3 regions of the Pseudomonas syringae pv. tomato str. DC3000 genome follow, and region 2 is predicted to be linked to each of the others. Evidence: predicted binding sites of a transcription regulator. Region 2 holds the regulator's gene; each other region holds the start of a gene.
What was found. The regulator sigma-54, encoded in region 2, starts transcription at its own class of promoters, with help from an activator protein. The targets are predictions, from matches to a motif close to ANTGGCATNNANNTTGCTNT.
Positions count from the first base shown of each region.

Region 1 (4,343 bases), 2.4 Mb from region 2:
ACGGGCGAGCCGTTGCGCAATAATCAGATTGATTGCTGTGGCAATGTTGAATGCGGCTACGCCCATATGATGCAGTCGCGTCAAGGTTTCTGCCGCGCTGTTGGTATGCAGGGTGGACAGCACCATGTGGCCAGTCTGTGACGCCTTGATGGCGATTTCGGCGGTTTCCAGGTCGCGAATCTCGCCGACCATGATCACGTCGGGATCTTGACGCAGGAAGGCGCGCAATGCCTGCGAAAAGTCCAATCCTTGGCGTGGGTTCACGTTGACCTGATTGATGCCTTCCAGGTTGATCTCTACCGGGTCTTCGGCTGTGGAAATGTTGATGTCCACGGTATTGAGTATGTTCAGACCGGTATACAGAGAAACGGTCTTGCCGGAACCCGTGGGGCCAGTCACAAGAATCATGCCCTGCGGCTGTTTCAGTGCCTCCAGATACAACGCTTTTTGCTCCGGCTCGTAGCCCAGAGCATCAATACCCATCTGCGCACTGGTCGGGTCGAGAATCCGCATCACGATCTTCTCGCCCCACAGGGTGGGCAAGGTGTTCATACGAAAATCGATGGCCTTTGTTTTGGACACCCGCAACTTGACCCGGCCGTCCTGCGGTTTGCGTCGCTCCGAAATGTCGAGGCTCGCCATGACTTTCAGGCGTGCAGCAATACGGTTTGCCAGATGAATCGGAGGCCTAGCAACCTCATGCAAAATGCCATCGGTACGCAAGCGCACGCGAAAGATCTTTTCGTAGGGCTCGAAGTGCAAGTCTGATGATCCTAACCGGATGGCATCCAACAGCATTTTGTTGACGAAACGTACCACCGGGGCATCGTCAGCGTCATTCTGCGTCGCGAGTGACGTTTCCTTGCCATCAGCCGGTTCGATATCCAGACCCAGATCGACATCTTCCAGGTTGCCCAGACCGCTGTCACTGTCAAAGAATCGATCTATCGCAGTGGTCAGCTTGTCATCTTCGACCAGAATTGCTTCGGTATTCAGGCCAGTGCTGAACTGTATGTCAGTGACCGCCTGATGGTTGGTCGGGTCCGAGATGCCTATAAACAGCTTGTTACCACGTCGCCACAGCGGCAGGGCGTGGTGTTGTCTGACCAGCTTCTCGCTGACCAGCCCCTTTGGCTGGCTTTCCTTGTCCAGGCTGGCGAGGTCCATGAACGGAACGCCGAACTGATCAGAAGCCAATTCCGCTAGCGTCAGGCTTTTGACCAGTTTGTTCTGAACCAGATAGCTCACCAACGAAATCTTGTCGCGGCGCGCCTGTTGATAAGCTTGCTGCGCAACAGGTTCAGTAAGGAGCTCGGCGAGGACCAATTGTTTGGCCAAGCCAGTGAGGACAGCATCAGTCATAAAACCACCAGACACGGACAATGGTTGGGTTATAGCGCAGTCGAGCGGTGCTGCCAAATGGCAGTGAGGAATGTGACAAAAATTGTCAGTTTCTGCAGATTTCTGAACGCATCGAACTTTGTGTGAAAGGTGTTCTGACGGATACGCGCCTTTTCGCTACGTTGGCACGACCTATGCTTCTATCCTTGCAGGGCACTACATAATTGACGCCTTGGAGAGTAAGAATGAATGCACAAAAAGGTTTTACACTGATTGAACTGATGATCGTAGTTGCGATTGTTGGTATCTTGGCGGCGGTAGCGATTCCGTCATATCAGAACTACGCAAAAAAAGCTGCGTATACCGAGGTTCTGGCTGCAATGGCCTCCGTCAAAACTGCTGTGGGTGTGTGCGCTGCTCAACAAGGTACCGTTGCTGACTGTGACACTGCAGCTAAAGTAGGTGTAACATTGCCTTCAGGTGCTACTACCGGAGCAGTCAATAAGATGGAAATAACTGCCACCAGCGCTGCTATTACTGCTACTCCGAACGCATTTAAAGGTATCCTGACTACCGATACCTGTAGTCTAACGCCTGCTATAGCAGCTGCTGGATCTCCGGTAACTTGGAGCTACACAGGTGCATGTGTAACCAATGGCTATGTTAAAAACTAAGTTTTGAATATCCAGCTTTGAGTTTCAGATGCATGTAAAATGCTATCTGTTGAGCGGACTTTTCTTAGTGTGGTATTCAAAAGCCCAATCTTAAACGGTTGGGCTTTTTATAAGACTTTACAGTTAATATGGAAGTGACAATTGTTTACATGCCTTGCCGCGTGACTGGAGCGCGCACTTGATAAGAGATCATCTCTACTTGCTTTCTCCTTCCCCCTTCAACCTCAACCGATACCCAATCTTCGCAATCTTCGCAATCGCCTCAATCGCCGGCAGCAACTCCAGCCCCAGCTCCGAAAGACTGTACTCCGCAGAAGGCGGCGAGGTCGCCAGCACCGTCCGAACCACCACACCTTTCTCTTCCATCTCTTTAAGCCGCACCGACAGCATCTTTGCCGAAATGCCGGGGATGTCGACGCGCAGTTCGCCGAATCGCCGAGGCCCACCACTCAAACTCCACAGCAGATTTGGAGTCCAGACGCCGCCCAGCAACCACATGCACGCCGCCACCGCGCACTCAGGCACGGGATGGTTGACTTTGCTTTTGCGCATTTTCAATGACATTACCGGGGTGTTCCTTTGTCGAATCGCGAGTTTCCAGCGCGTAACCAGGTTACAGAACGGTAACCGGAGAATGAGAGTAACCTTAAGTTACCAGCTATACAAAAGTTATCCGGGTGCTAGGATCGGGTCATTCTCAACCACCGGAAGAATCGTCCTTATGAAGCTCTATTACTCGCCTGGTTCCTGCTCGCTCGGCGCTCACATCGTGTTGCACGAAGCGGGTGTCGCTCACGAATTGGTCAAGGTGAACCTGCGCCAGCACACGCTTGAATCCGGCGAAGACTATTACGCGATCAACCCCAAAGGGACTGTTCCTGCGCTGGGGTTGGATGACGGTGCTGTTCTGACCGAAGGCGCTGCCGTGCTGCAATACCTGGGCGACCACTTCGTGCCAACGCTGGTGCCAGCCAATGGAACGCTGGCGCGTGCAAGGTTGCAGGAGATACTCAATTACCTGGCCGCTGAATATCACAAGGCATGGACACCGCTTTTTTATCTGGCAAAAGGAGCCGATGCCACCGACGCCCAGCGCCCGGTCATCGCCAAACAAACCTACCTGAATGGCCTGCTGGCGGATGGTCGTGATTACCTGTTGGGTAATGACTTCAGCGTTGCCGACACTTACTTGTTCGCGGTAACCCGCTGGTCTGTCAATTTTGGCATTTCGCTGGAAGCGCTGCCCGCTTTGCAAGCGTTCATGGCTCGAGTCGAAGCGCGTCCATCCGTCAAGGCGGTACTGAAAGCGGAAGGTTTACCCGAACTGTTCAATAAGGCCTGAGCCCGCTAAAAACCCAGGCCAGACTCACCTGTCGAAACGATAACGCCCCCGGTGGATGTGCTCCGCCGGGGGCGTTTTGATTCGATTGCTCGGTGTTATCGCGGTCGCATCGTAGGACGTTTCAGCTTTTACGTTAGGCCACTTCCTAATCCACTTTGGTGACCAAAACGCCCGTTGATTGATATCCGATTCGAGCCCAGAATCACCCACCTGATGACTCCACACATAAAGGGAGGGGCTATGAACACCACCGCATCACCCAGTCGCCTCCTCGGCGTTGGGCTGTACACCGCTTCGCAAGCGTCCTCATACACCGGCATTCCGGCAAAGGACATTCGTAGATGGATGTTTGGCTACAGCGCCTCAGGGGTTGAACATCCAGGCCTCTGGGCTCCGGAAATTGCATTTCTTGACGACAAGCTGCTCGGCTTCCACGACCTGCTGGAAATTCGCTTTGTCCATGCGTTTCGCCAGCATGGCGTCAGCTTGCAAGCGATCCGCAGCGCTTCGTTACAAGCCCGAGAGATGTTCGGCCAGCGCTATCCGTTTACGTGCAGACGCTTTCAAACCGACGGGCGGGATATATTTGCAACCGTTTTGGACGAAACCGGCGACGAGGCGCTGCTGGATCTGGTCAAGCGACAATATGCCTTCAAACAGGTCATCACCCCGTCGCTGTATGAGGGCATTGATTACGCTGGTGAAGAGTCGGCAAAACGTTGGTATCCGGTCAAGCGCAGCAAGGCGGTGGTGTTGGACCCTGCAAGAAACTTCGGCAAACCAGTACTGACAATCACCGGAATCGACACCGCCGCTATTTACCATTCCTATCTGGCTGAAGGTCAGAGCGCGAAGCGCGTGGCACTACTCTATGAGATTCCGCCAGCAGCAGTGGAAGCCGCAGTCAATTTTGAGCACAGAATCGCGGCTTGAATTTTCTGATTGATAACAATCTGCCGCCTGCTATTGTCAGAGCGCTTAACGAG
Region 1 covers NC_004578.1:1,005,620-1,009,962, forward strand. The annotation lists gene pilB (type IV-A pilus assembly ATPase PilB) at 1-1,362, opposite strand, end outside; gene PSPTO_RS04895 (pilin) at 1,587-2,015, shown strand; gene PSPTO_RS04900 (winged helix-turn-helix transcriptional regulator) at 2,211-2,579, opposite strand; gene gstA (glutathione transferase GstA) at 2,737-3,357, shown strand; gene PSPTO_RS04910 (DUF433 domain-containing protein) at 3,703-4,290, shown strand; gene PSPTO_RS04915 (hypothetical protein) at 4,287-4,343, shown strand, end outside.
Region 1: PSPTO_RS04895 (pilin) is a predicted target of sigma-54. The motif match lies at 1,523-1,542, and genes of this name have one in related genera.

Region 2 (4,343 bases):
CGCAGCGTGCAGTATCTGCCGGACGGCACACTTCAGTACGACATGACTGCCGATAAGGTAGAGCATGTGATGGCCACAGACGTGAGCCTGCTGACCACCCCCAACCTGCACATGTACCGTGGCGGCGAGTTCCCCTGGCACGTGACAAGCAAAAGAGGCGAAGTTTCGTCTGCGGGTGACCAGGTTGAGCTGATCGACGATGTTCGCGTCGAACGCACCGATGAGAAACAACGCACAACTATCATTACCAGCAGCCGCATGACTGTATTCCCGCAGAAGGAATATGCGCAGACCGACCAAGACGTTAGAATCGACGGCGCGGGCGGTGTCACTACGGCCAAGGGAATGAAAGCGTATTTGAAAGACAGCAGGATGGACCTGCTGTCCAACGTAAGAGGACAGTATGAGGCTCGTTAAAACTCTTCCTTTATTGCTCGGCCTGAGCGCGGCACTGGGAAGCGCGAGCGCCTGGTCCCTGCCAAATGACCGTGATCAGCCGATCCACATCCAGTCTGACGATGCTCAGCTCGATGACAAGAAAGGCGTGGCGACCTACAAAGGTAACGTCATCATCACCCAGGGCTCGATGAAAATCACCGGCAACACCGTGACGATCACTCGTAATGCCCAGGGCGAAGTCGATGTGTTTACCTCGGTCGGCAACCTGGCCTACTACGAGCAGAAGCCTGCCGTGGACAAACCGATCGTGCAGGCATACGCCATCACCATTCAGTATTACGCCGGGCAGGACCGTATTGTCCTGATCGACAAGGCCAAGGTCGTCAATGACGGCAACACGTCAGAAGGCGAGAAAATCGTCTATGACACCGTCAGGCAGGTCGTCAGCGCCGGCCGGGCCAATGGCGGCGCCAAGGTGACCACACCACGTCCGCGTATCGACATGGTCATCCAGCCGAAAAAGAAAACCGATCAACCGCAGAAGGCCCCGTAAATGGCAACGCTCAAAGCCCAGCATCTGGCTAAAAGCTACAAGAGCCGACAGGTCGTACGCGATGTGAGTATCTCCATCGACAGCGGCCAGATCGTCGGCTTGCTGGGCCCCAACGGCGCCGGCAAGACCACGTGCTTCTACATGATCGTGGGTCTGGTCCAGGCTGATCAGGGTCGCGTGCTGATTGACGATCTGGACATCAGCCACCAGCCCATGCACGGCCGCGCACGCGCCGGTATTGGCTATCTGCCGCAGGAAGCCTCGATCTTCCGCAAGCTGTCGGTGTCCGACAACATCATGGCGATTCTCGAAACCCGCAAGGAACTCGACGCCGGGGCTCGCCGCAAGGAGCTGGAAAGTCTCCTGCAGGAGTTTCACATCACCCACATTCGCGACAACCTGGGCATGAGCCTGTCGGGTGGTGAGCGTCGCCGTGTGGAGATTGCCCGTGCGCTGGCCACGTCGCCCAAGTTCATCCTGCTGGACGAACCGTTCGCAGGCGTCGACCCGATTTCGGTGGGTGATATCAAGCAGATCATTCACCATCTCAAGGCCAAGGGTATCGGCGTACTGATCACAGACCACAACGTCCGTGAAACGCTGGACATCTGCGAAACCGCCTACATCGTCAACGATGGGCAACTGATCGCAGAAGGCGACTCCGAGACCATTCTGGCGAATCAACTGGTGAAAGAGGTCTACCTCGGTCACGAATTCCGCCTTTAATCGGCTGCCCTTTGCGCTTCGCGGCCGATTGATGCCCATGCAGTGTGTTGACAATATTTTATTTGTCATACCACTCTAGGCAAAGGCACAGGTTTCAGGCATATAATTTGCTTAAGTTGGCGCCCCGGCGCCTGTAGTAGATGGCGCGTGCGCGCCGGCGAATAAGGTGTTTAGCCCCTGCCATGAAACCATCGCTAGTCTTGAGAATGGGCCAGCAGCTGACGATGACACCGCAGCTGCAACAGGCAATCCGCTTACTTCAGCTTTCCACTCTGGACCTCCAGCAGGAGATTCAGGAGGCGCTGGAGTCAAACCCTATGCTGGAACGGCAGGAAGAAGGCGACGACTTCGACAACTCCGACCCGCTTGCCGACAACATCGAACAAAAGCCCAACCCCGACGTTCAGGAACCGACCTACCAGGAATCCGCGCCTACCGTGGACAACCTCGAGGACGGCGAATGGAGCGAGCGCATTCCCAATGAACTGCCGGTCGATACTGCCTGGGAAGATGTCTACCAGACCAGCGCCAGCAGCCTGCCCAGCAACGATGATGACGAGTGGGACTTCACCACCCGTACTTCGGCCGGCGAAAGCCTGCAAAGCCACCTGCTGTGGCAACTGAACGTCGCACCGATGTCCGACAAGGATCGCCTGGTCGCCGTCACGCTGATCGACTGCATCAACAATCAGGGCTATCTGGACGAGACGCTTGAAGAGATTCTCGAGTCTTTCGACCCGGAACTGGACATAGAACTCGACGAAATCGAAGCCGTACTGCACCGCATCCAGCAGTTTGAACCTGCGGGCATCGGCGCGCGCAATCTCAGTGAATGCCTGCTGCTGCAATTGCGCCAGTTGCCGGCGAAGACGCCTTGGCTGACAGAAGCGCAGCGACTGGTCACCGACTATATCGACCTGCTGGGCAGCCGTGACTATGGCCAGTTGATGCGCCGCATGAAGCTCAAGGAAGACGAGCTGCGTCAGGTCATCGAGCTGGTCCAGAGCCTCAACCCGCGCCCGGGTTCGCAAATCGAATCCACAGAAGCCGAATATGTCATCCCTGATGTGATCGTGCGCAAGGACAACGAGCGCTGGCTGGTCGAGCTCAATCAGGAGTCGGTACCGCGTCTGCGCGTCAACCCGCAATACGCAGGCTTCGTGCGTCGCGCCGATACCAGCGCCGACAACACCTTCATGCGCAACCAGTTGCAGGAAGCCCGCTGGTTCATCAAGAGCCTGCAGAGCCGCAACGAAACGCTGATGAAGGTCGCCACGCAGATCGTAGAGCATCAGCGCGGTTTCCTCGAGTACGGCGACGAGGCCATGAAGCCGCTCGTCCTGCACGATATCGCCGAAGCGGTAGGCATGCACGAGTCGACGATCTCGCGGGTGACCACGCAGAAATTCATGCACACCCCACGCGGTATTTACGAGCTGAAATACTTCTTCTCGAGCCACGTGAGCACCTCCGAGGGCGGCGAATGCTCGTCCACGGCAATTCGCGCAATCATCAAAAAACTGGTGGCTGCGGAAAATCAGAAAAAGCCGTTGAGTGATAGCAAGATCGCTGGTTTACTGGAGGCACAAGGCATTCAAGTAGCCCGTCGCACAGTCGCCAAGTACCGCGAGTCACTCGGGATAGCGCCTTCCAGTGAGCGTAAGCGATTGATGTGATGCAGGCCGAGCCAAAGCGTCCCAGCGGCAGGCACCACGCCTGCCTCTTATGCACTGGCAAAGGAGAAAACTGTATGCAAGTCAACATCAGTGGACACCAACTGGAAGTGACCAAACCCCTTCGCGAATACGTTGAGCTCAAGCTCAAGAAGCTCGAGGGGCACTTTGACAAGATTACAAACGTGCAGGTCACGATGGCGGTCGAAAAGCTCAAGCAGAAGATCGAAGCCACGCTGCATATCCACGGTGGGGAGGTAGTTGCCAATGCTGAACATGACGACATGTATGCTGCCATCGACCTGCTCACTGACAAGCTCGACAGACAATTGCTCAAGCATAAGGAAAAGCAGCAAAGCATCCTCAAAGGTGCGGCCGCTCGCTAACGCCCATTTAAATGATCCTAATTGAAAATATCCTGACCCCCGGCCGTTCGCTCGTGAACGTGCCGGGAGGCAGCAAAAAGCGTGTACTCGAAGAAATCGCCAACCTGATCGGTCGTGAAGTACAGGGCATGGATTCGGACACGGTGTTTACAAGCCTCGTTGCCCGCGAAAAGCTGGGATCGACCGGTTTCGGCAACGGTATTGCCATCCCTCATTGCCGCCTCCCCGGCTGTGACGAACCCGTCAGTGCGGTCATTCACCTCGCCAACCCTATCGACTTCGATGCTATCGATGGCGCACCAGTGGACCTGCTTTTCGTGTTGCTGGTCCCGCAAGCCGCCACCGATGCACACCTGGAGCTGCTGCGCCAGATCGCCAGCATGCTTGACCGCGCCGATGTGCGTGAACGCCTACGCAGTGCCAAAAGCGGTGAAGCGCTTTATCAAGTGGTGCTGGACGTGCAGAACGGCCACTGACCATGCGCATGATCATCGTCAGCGGCCGCTCCGGCTCAGGCAAGAGTACGGCGCTCGATGTGCTGGAAGACAACGGTTTCTATTGCGTCGACAACCTGCCAGCCGGCCTGCTGCCGGAACTGGCCGAGCG
Region 2 covers NC_004578.1:5,015,369-5,019,711, forward strand. The annotation lists gene lptC (LPS export ABC transporter periplasmic protein LptC) at 1-417, shown strand, start outside; gene lptA (lipopolysaccharide transport periplasmic protein LptA) at 404-952, shown strand; gene lptB (LPS export ABC transporter ATP-binding protein) at 953-1,678, shown strand; gene PSPTO_RS23070 (RNA polymerase factor sigma-54) at 1,861-3,354, shown strand; gene raiA (ribosome hibernation-promoting factor, HPF/YfiA family) at 3,429-3,737, shown strand; gene ptsN (PTS IIA-like nitrogen regulatory protein PtsN) at 3,749-4,213, shown strand; gene rapZ (RNase adapter RapZ) at 4,216-4,343, shown strand, end outside.

Region 3 (4,343 bases), 2.9 Mb from region 2:
GGCTCGAGGTTGGACGAGTCCACCTTCAAGTCGCTCAGCGCACCCGTGACCACACTGCCGTTGGCATCAACGTTGTAACCCTGCAACTTCATGCCGCCGCTGTTGACGACAAAGCCTTCCTTGTCGGTGTGGAATGCACCGGCACGGGTGTACAGCTTCTCGCCGTTATTGCTGAGCATGAAGAAACCGTTGCCGTTGATGGCAAGGTCAAGGCTGTTGGCAGTGCCGGTTGTCAGGTTGCCCTGAGAAAACTGCTGAGAAACCGCTGCGGTCGATACACCGCTGCCCACGTTAGTTTGCCCGGACGTGCCGCGAATAGACTGGGCATACTGGTCGGCAAACTCCGCACGCGAAGACTTGAAGCCGGTCGTTGCAACGTTGGCAATGTTGTTGCCGGTAACGTCGAGACTTTTGTTTGCAGCATAGAGCCCACTAAGGCCGATATTGAAAGACATGTTTCACTCCTGCGCCTGGTAGGCTCTACAATCCGATGGTTTGAACTTTGGACAAGGCAACACTGCCGCTGGCCAGATTGAGCATTGTTTCTGCACCATTCACACCCAACGTGACGCTGTTGACCGTGGCAGGCAGGTAAGTCGAAAGCTGTGTGTTCTTGCCGTCAACCGAACCTTCAGCCTTGAAGGTGTAGTTGCCCGACGCAACCGCGGCACCGTCGCCGTCGGTACCGTCCCAGGCGAAGCTGATGGTGCCGGCTTTCTGCGCACCCAGTTCGACGGTGTCGACCAGGTTCGATTGCGCGTCATACACCTTCACACTCGTCGCCGAAGTGGCGCTCGGCAGGACAATCGAACCGGTCATGCCCTTGGTGGTATCCACGGTGGTGGAGCTCGAATCGATGATGACCGAGCGGCCGACCAGCGACGATGCCTGCAAGGCCTGCGACGATTGATAACTGGAGGCAATCGTGTCAACTGTCTTGGTCAGGTTCTGCATGCTTTCAAGGCTGCTGAACTGCGCCAATTGGGCCACGAACTGCGTGTTGTCCTGCGGGTCCAGCGGGTTCTGGTTCTTCATCTGGGTCACGAGCAACTGCAGGAACGCGTCTTTGCCCAGCGTGCCGGTAGAGTTCGTCGTGGTAGCAGTGGGGTTCTGCAACTTGTCCAGAAATGTCGATGAAACGGTGCTTGCTGAGGTGCTATCAACGGCCATAACGTTCGCCTTCTATCACTGACCGAGGGTCAGAACCTTCTGCATCATGGATTTAGCGGTGTTCATGATTTCAGCGTTGGTCTGGAAAGACCGGCTGGCAGAAATCATGTCGGCCATTTCTTCCACGACATTGACGTTGGGGTAATAGACATACCCGTCCTTGTCAGCGGAAGGATGATTGGGCTCGTAGCGCGCTTCGAGGTTGGAACTGTCTTCGATGATGCCGTTGACCTGAACGCCCTGACCCGCTTCGCCCTGATCCTGGAACAACGAACCGCCTGTGGACTGCTGACCCTGCATCACGGTGGCAAACACCGGGTGACGGGCGCGATAGGTCTGGTCCATGCTCGACGACACGGTCTCGGCGTTGGCGATGTTACTGGCCGTAGTGTTCAGACGCGTGGTCTGTGCACTCATGGCGCTACCGGCAATGTTGAACACATTGGCTAGTGACATGAATTATTCTCCGCGAAGGGCTGCAACCAGCCCTTTGAACTTGCTGTTGAGCAGTGTGAAGCTGGCCTGGAAGCCCATGGCGTTCTCGGTGTAGCTGGCCGTCTCGACCTGCGAGTCAACGGTGTTCTGGTCCAGCGAAGGTTGCGACGGCGTGCGGTACATCAGCGTGCCATCGTCATTCCCCATGCCCTCGGCTTCGATATGGCGGCTGTTGGTCTTGTTCAGCGCGAAATGACCGTTCTGGGCCTTGTCGTTTTCGGCAGCCAGCACCGAAGAGAACTCCAGATCGCGCGCCTTGAAGTTCGGGGTGTCGGCGTTGGAAATGTTGTTGGCCAACACCTCTGCACGCTGAGCCCGGAAGTTCAGAGCCTTTTCATGTATGCCTAATGCTTTATCGAAGCTGATGCTCATGTCGGGAAACCTTTGCCGGTTGACCTGATTCTGTTGTTACTGACAAAGCAATCGGCGTGCCATGTTTCAAAAGCCAATGATTGCGAGGGTTACAGACAGCGCAGAGGCGGCAATGCCAGAAAAGCGGCAAGGCATTTCCGCTGTGGAGAGGCAAAGCGGCAAGGTGGGTGCCGTTTTTTTGCCAGTATGGGTTTGCCGTGTGGCAGCGCCTTGAGTCGAACCCAATAAAAAAGAGACCCTGAGGTCTCTTCATATAAAAGGCGAGTAGCGATGATCAGAGCCCCAGCTCACTCAAGCCAGGATGATCATCTGGTCGCCGCCCCAGTGGCCAGCGGTATTTGCGCTCGGACTCGGCGATCGGCAAATCATTGATGCAGGCAAAGCGCCGTTGCATGAGGCCGTTCGCCGCGAACTCCCAGTTTTCATTACCATAGGAACGGAACCAGTTGCCCGAGTCATCGTGCCATTCATAGGCATACCGCACGGCAATGCGGTTATCGGTGAATGCCCAGAGCTCCTTGATCAATCGGTAATCCAGTTCCTTGCGCCACTTACGCTCGAGAAAAGCCTGCGCCTCATCGCGACCGTTGACGAATTCGCTGCGGTTACGCCAGTACGTGTCTTCGGTATAGGCCAGCGCAACTTTCGCCGCATCGCGCGAGTTCCAGCCATCTTCGGCGCCGCGGACTTTCTGGATAGCCGTCTCCAGCGTAAAGGGTGGCAGCGGGGGTCTTCCGTTGTCAGTCATAGCAGCGTCCTTAAAATGGTTTGTAGGGCAGGAATTTGCCATCCAGGGTTATTACCGCACGCTCTCCCCCTTCCGGGTCTTCGACTTTCCTGATGTCCAGCTTGAAGTTGATGGCACTGATGATGCCGTCGCCGAACTGTTCATGCACCAATGCCTTCAGCGTGGTGCCGTAAACCTGAACCATCTCGTGGAAGCGATAGATAGTCGGATCACTGGAAACGTCTTCCACATGACCGCGCAAGGGGATGGTTTGCAGCTCGACAACCGCGTCCCGGTCCAGCCCGAGACGCTCGGCGACCACCTCGGCAACTGCTTGCGGCAACGGATGCTGGCCGAGCAACGCCGCGGTGACATACACCACGCTCAGCCCCGTGTCTTCTGCGAGCGACGCCCAGGTCAGATTGTTTGCTGCTTTGGCCTGCAAGACGCGTTCGGTCAACTGCTGGCGTGGCGTACTGGATATATTGCTGTGCGGCATAACCAATCCTCTGACGGTTTGACTAAATGACACATCAGCAATACCACAACAGAACCCGAAATAAAAAAGAGACCCGAACAGACTGTGTGAAAACACACTGATGAAGGCCCAAGCAAACGCCCCGACTTGTTCGGGGCGTTTTGTTTTGTATTGGCAGCAGACGAAAAAATGACCGCTCAGCCCATCAAAGCCATCAGATGGCGCACACCGAGCACTTTAATCGCTCGTTTCAGGTTATAAGCATTCACCGCCAAGGCCATTTCAGCTTTTGTCCCCTCCAGTTGTCGCAGCAAGAAACGGCCATTACCAAATAGCCATTGCTTGAGGTTGCCGAAGGGGTGCTCAACGATGGATCTTCGGTTGGCCATCATCTCAGGATGCGCCTGCATTCTTTGCTCCATCCGCTCGAAAGCCTCTTCATGGGCATGTCGTGAGACATAACGGCGCTGGGCTCGAGTGCATTGCGTTTTCAGCGCGCAGTTGGCGCAGTCATCGACCTCAGCCTGATAGATCCGATCACCTTTGTTGTGCTGTTTTAGCGTTAACCATTTGCCTGCCGGACACTGGAAACGATCGTGTCCGGCCTCATAGATAAAGTCTTTTCGCTCAAAGAGCTGCTCTTCATGACTGCCAGGGTTTTTCGAACGATTGGGCGGTACATAGGCCGTAATCGAAGCATCCTCGCAGGCCTGAAACTGCTTGCCATTGGAGTAGCCGGCATCGGCAGTGACCGTCAGCTCATCTTGCTGTAACTCTGCTTTGGCGGCCTTGGCCATCGGCTCCAGTTGCTTTCGGTCATCGCCATCCTGGGTGACCTCATGATGCAAAATCAGGCAATGCTCGGCGTCCACGACGGTTTGCACGTTGTAGGCCACACGTGGCCCTTTGGCCGTGCGCATCATTCGGGCATCGCTTTCATGAGTGTTGAACTGCTCGATGCCCATCGAACGCATCAGTGCCTGGCAACTCTGATTATCCTGTTGTCGAGCCTCAAGCTGTGCCAGTGCTGCTTTGATTGCGCTGCGATCAATTGAATCTGTGGTTTCAGCCTTGTCGGCCTCATCCAGCTCGGCCAGATAC
Region 3 covers NC_004578.1:2,111,664-2,116,006, reverse strand. The annotation lists gene flgE (flagellar hook protein FlgE) at 1-455, opposite strand, end outside; gene flgD (flagellar hook assembly protein FlgD) at 481-1,170, opposite strand; gene flgC (flagellar basal body rod protein FlgC) at 1,186-1,626, opposite strand; gene flgB (flagellar basal body rod protein FlgB) at 1,630-2,037, opposite strand; gene PSPTO_RS10045 (DUF1348 family protein) at 2,312-2,785, opposite strand; gene cynS (cyanase) at 2,796-3,263, opposite strand; gene PSPTO_RS10035 (IS1182-like element ISPsy6 family transposase) at 3,440-4,343, opposite strand, start outside.
Region 3: flgB (flagellar basal body rod protein FlgB) is a predicted target of sigma-54. The motif match lies at 2,082-2,101, and genes of this name have one in related genera.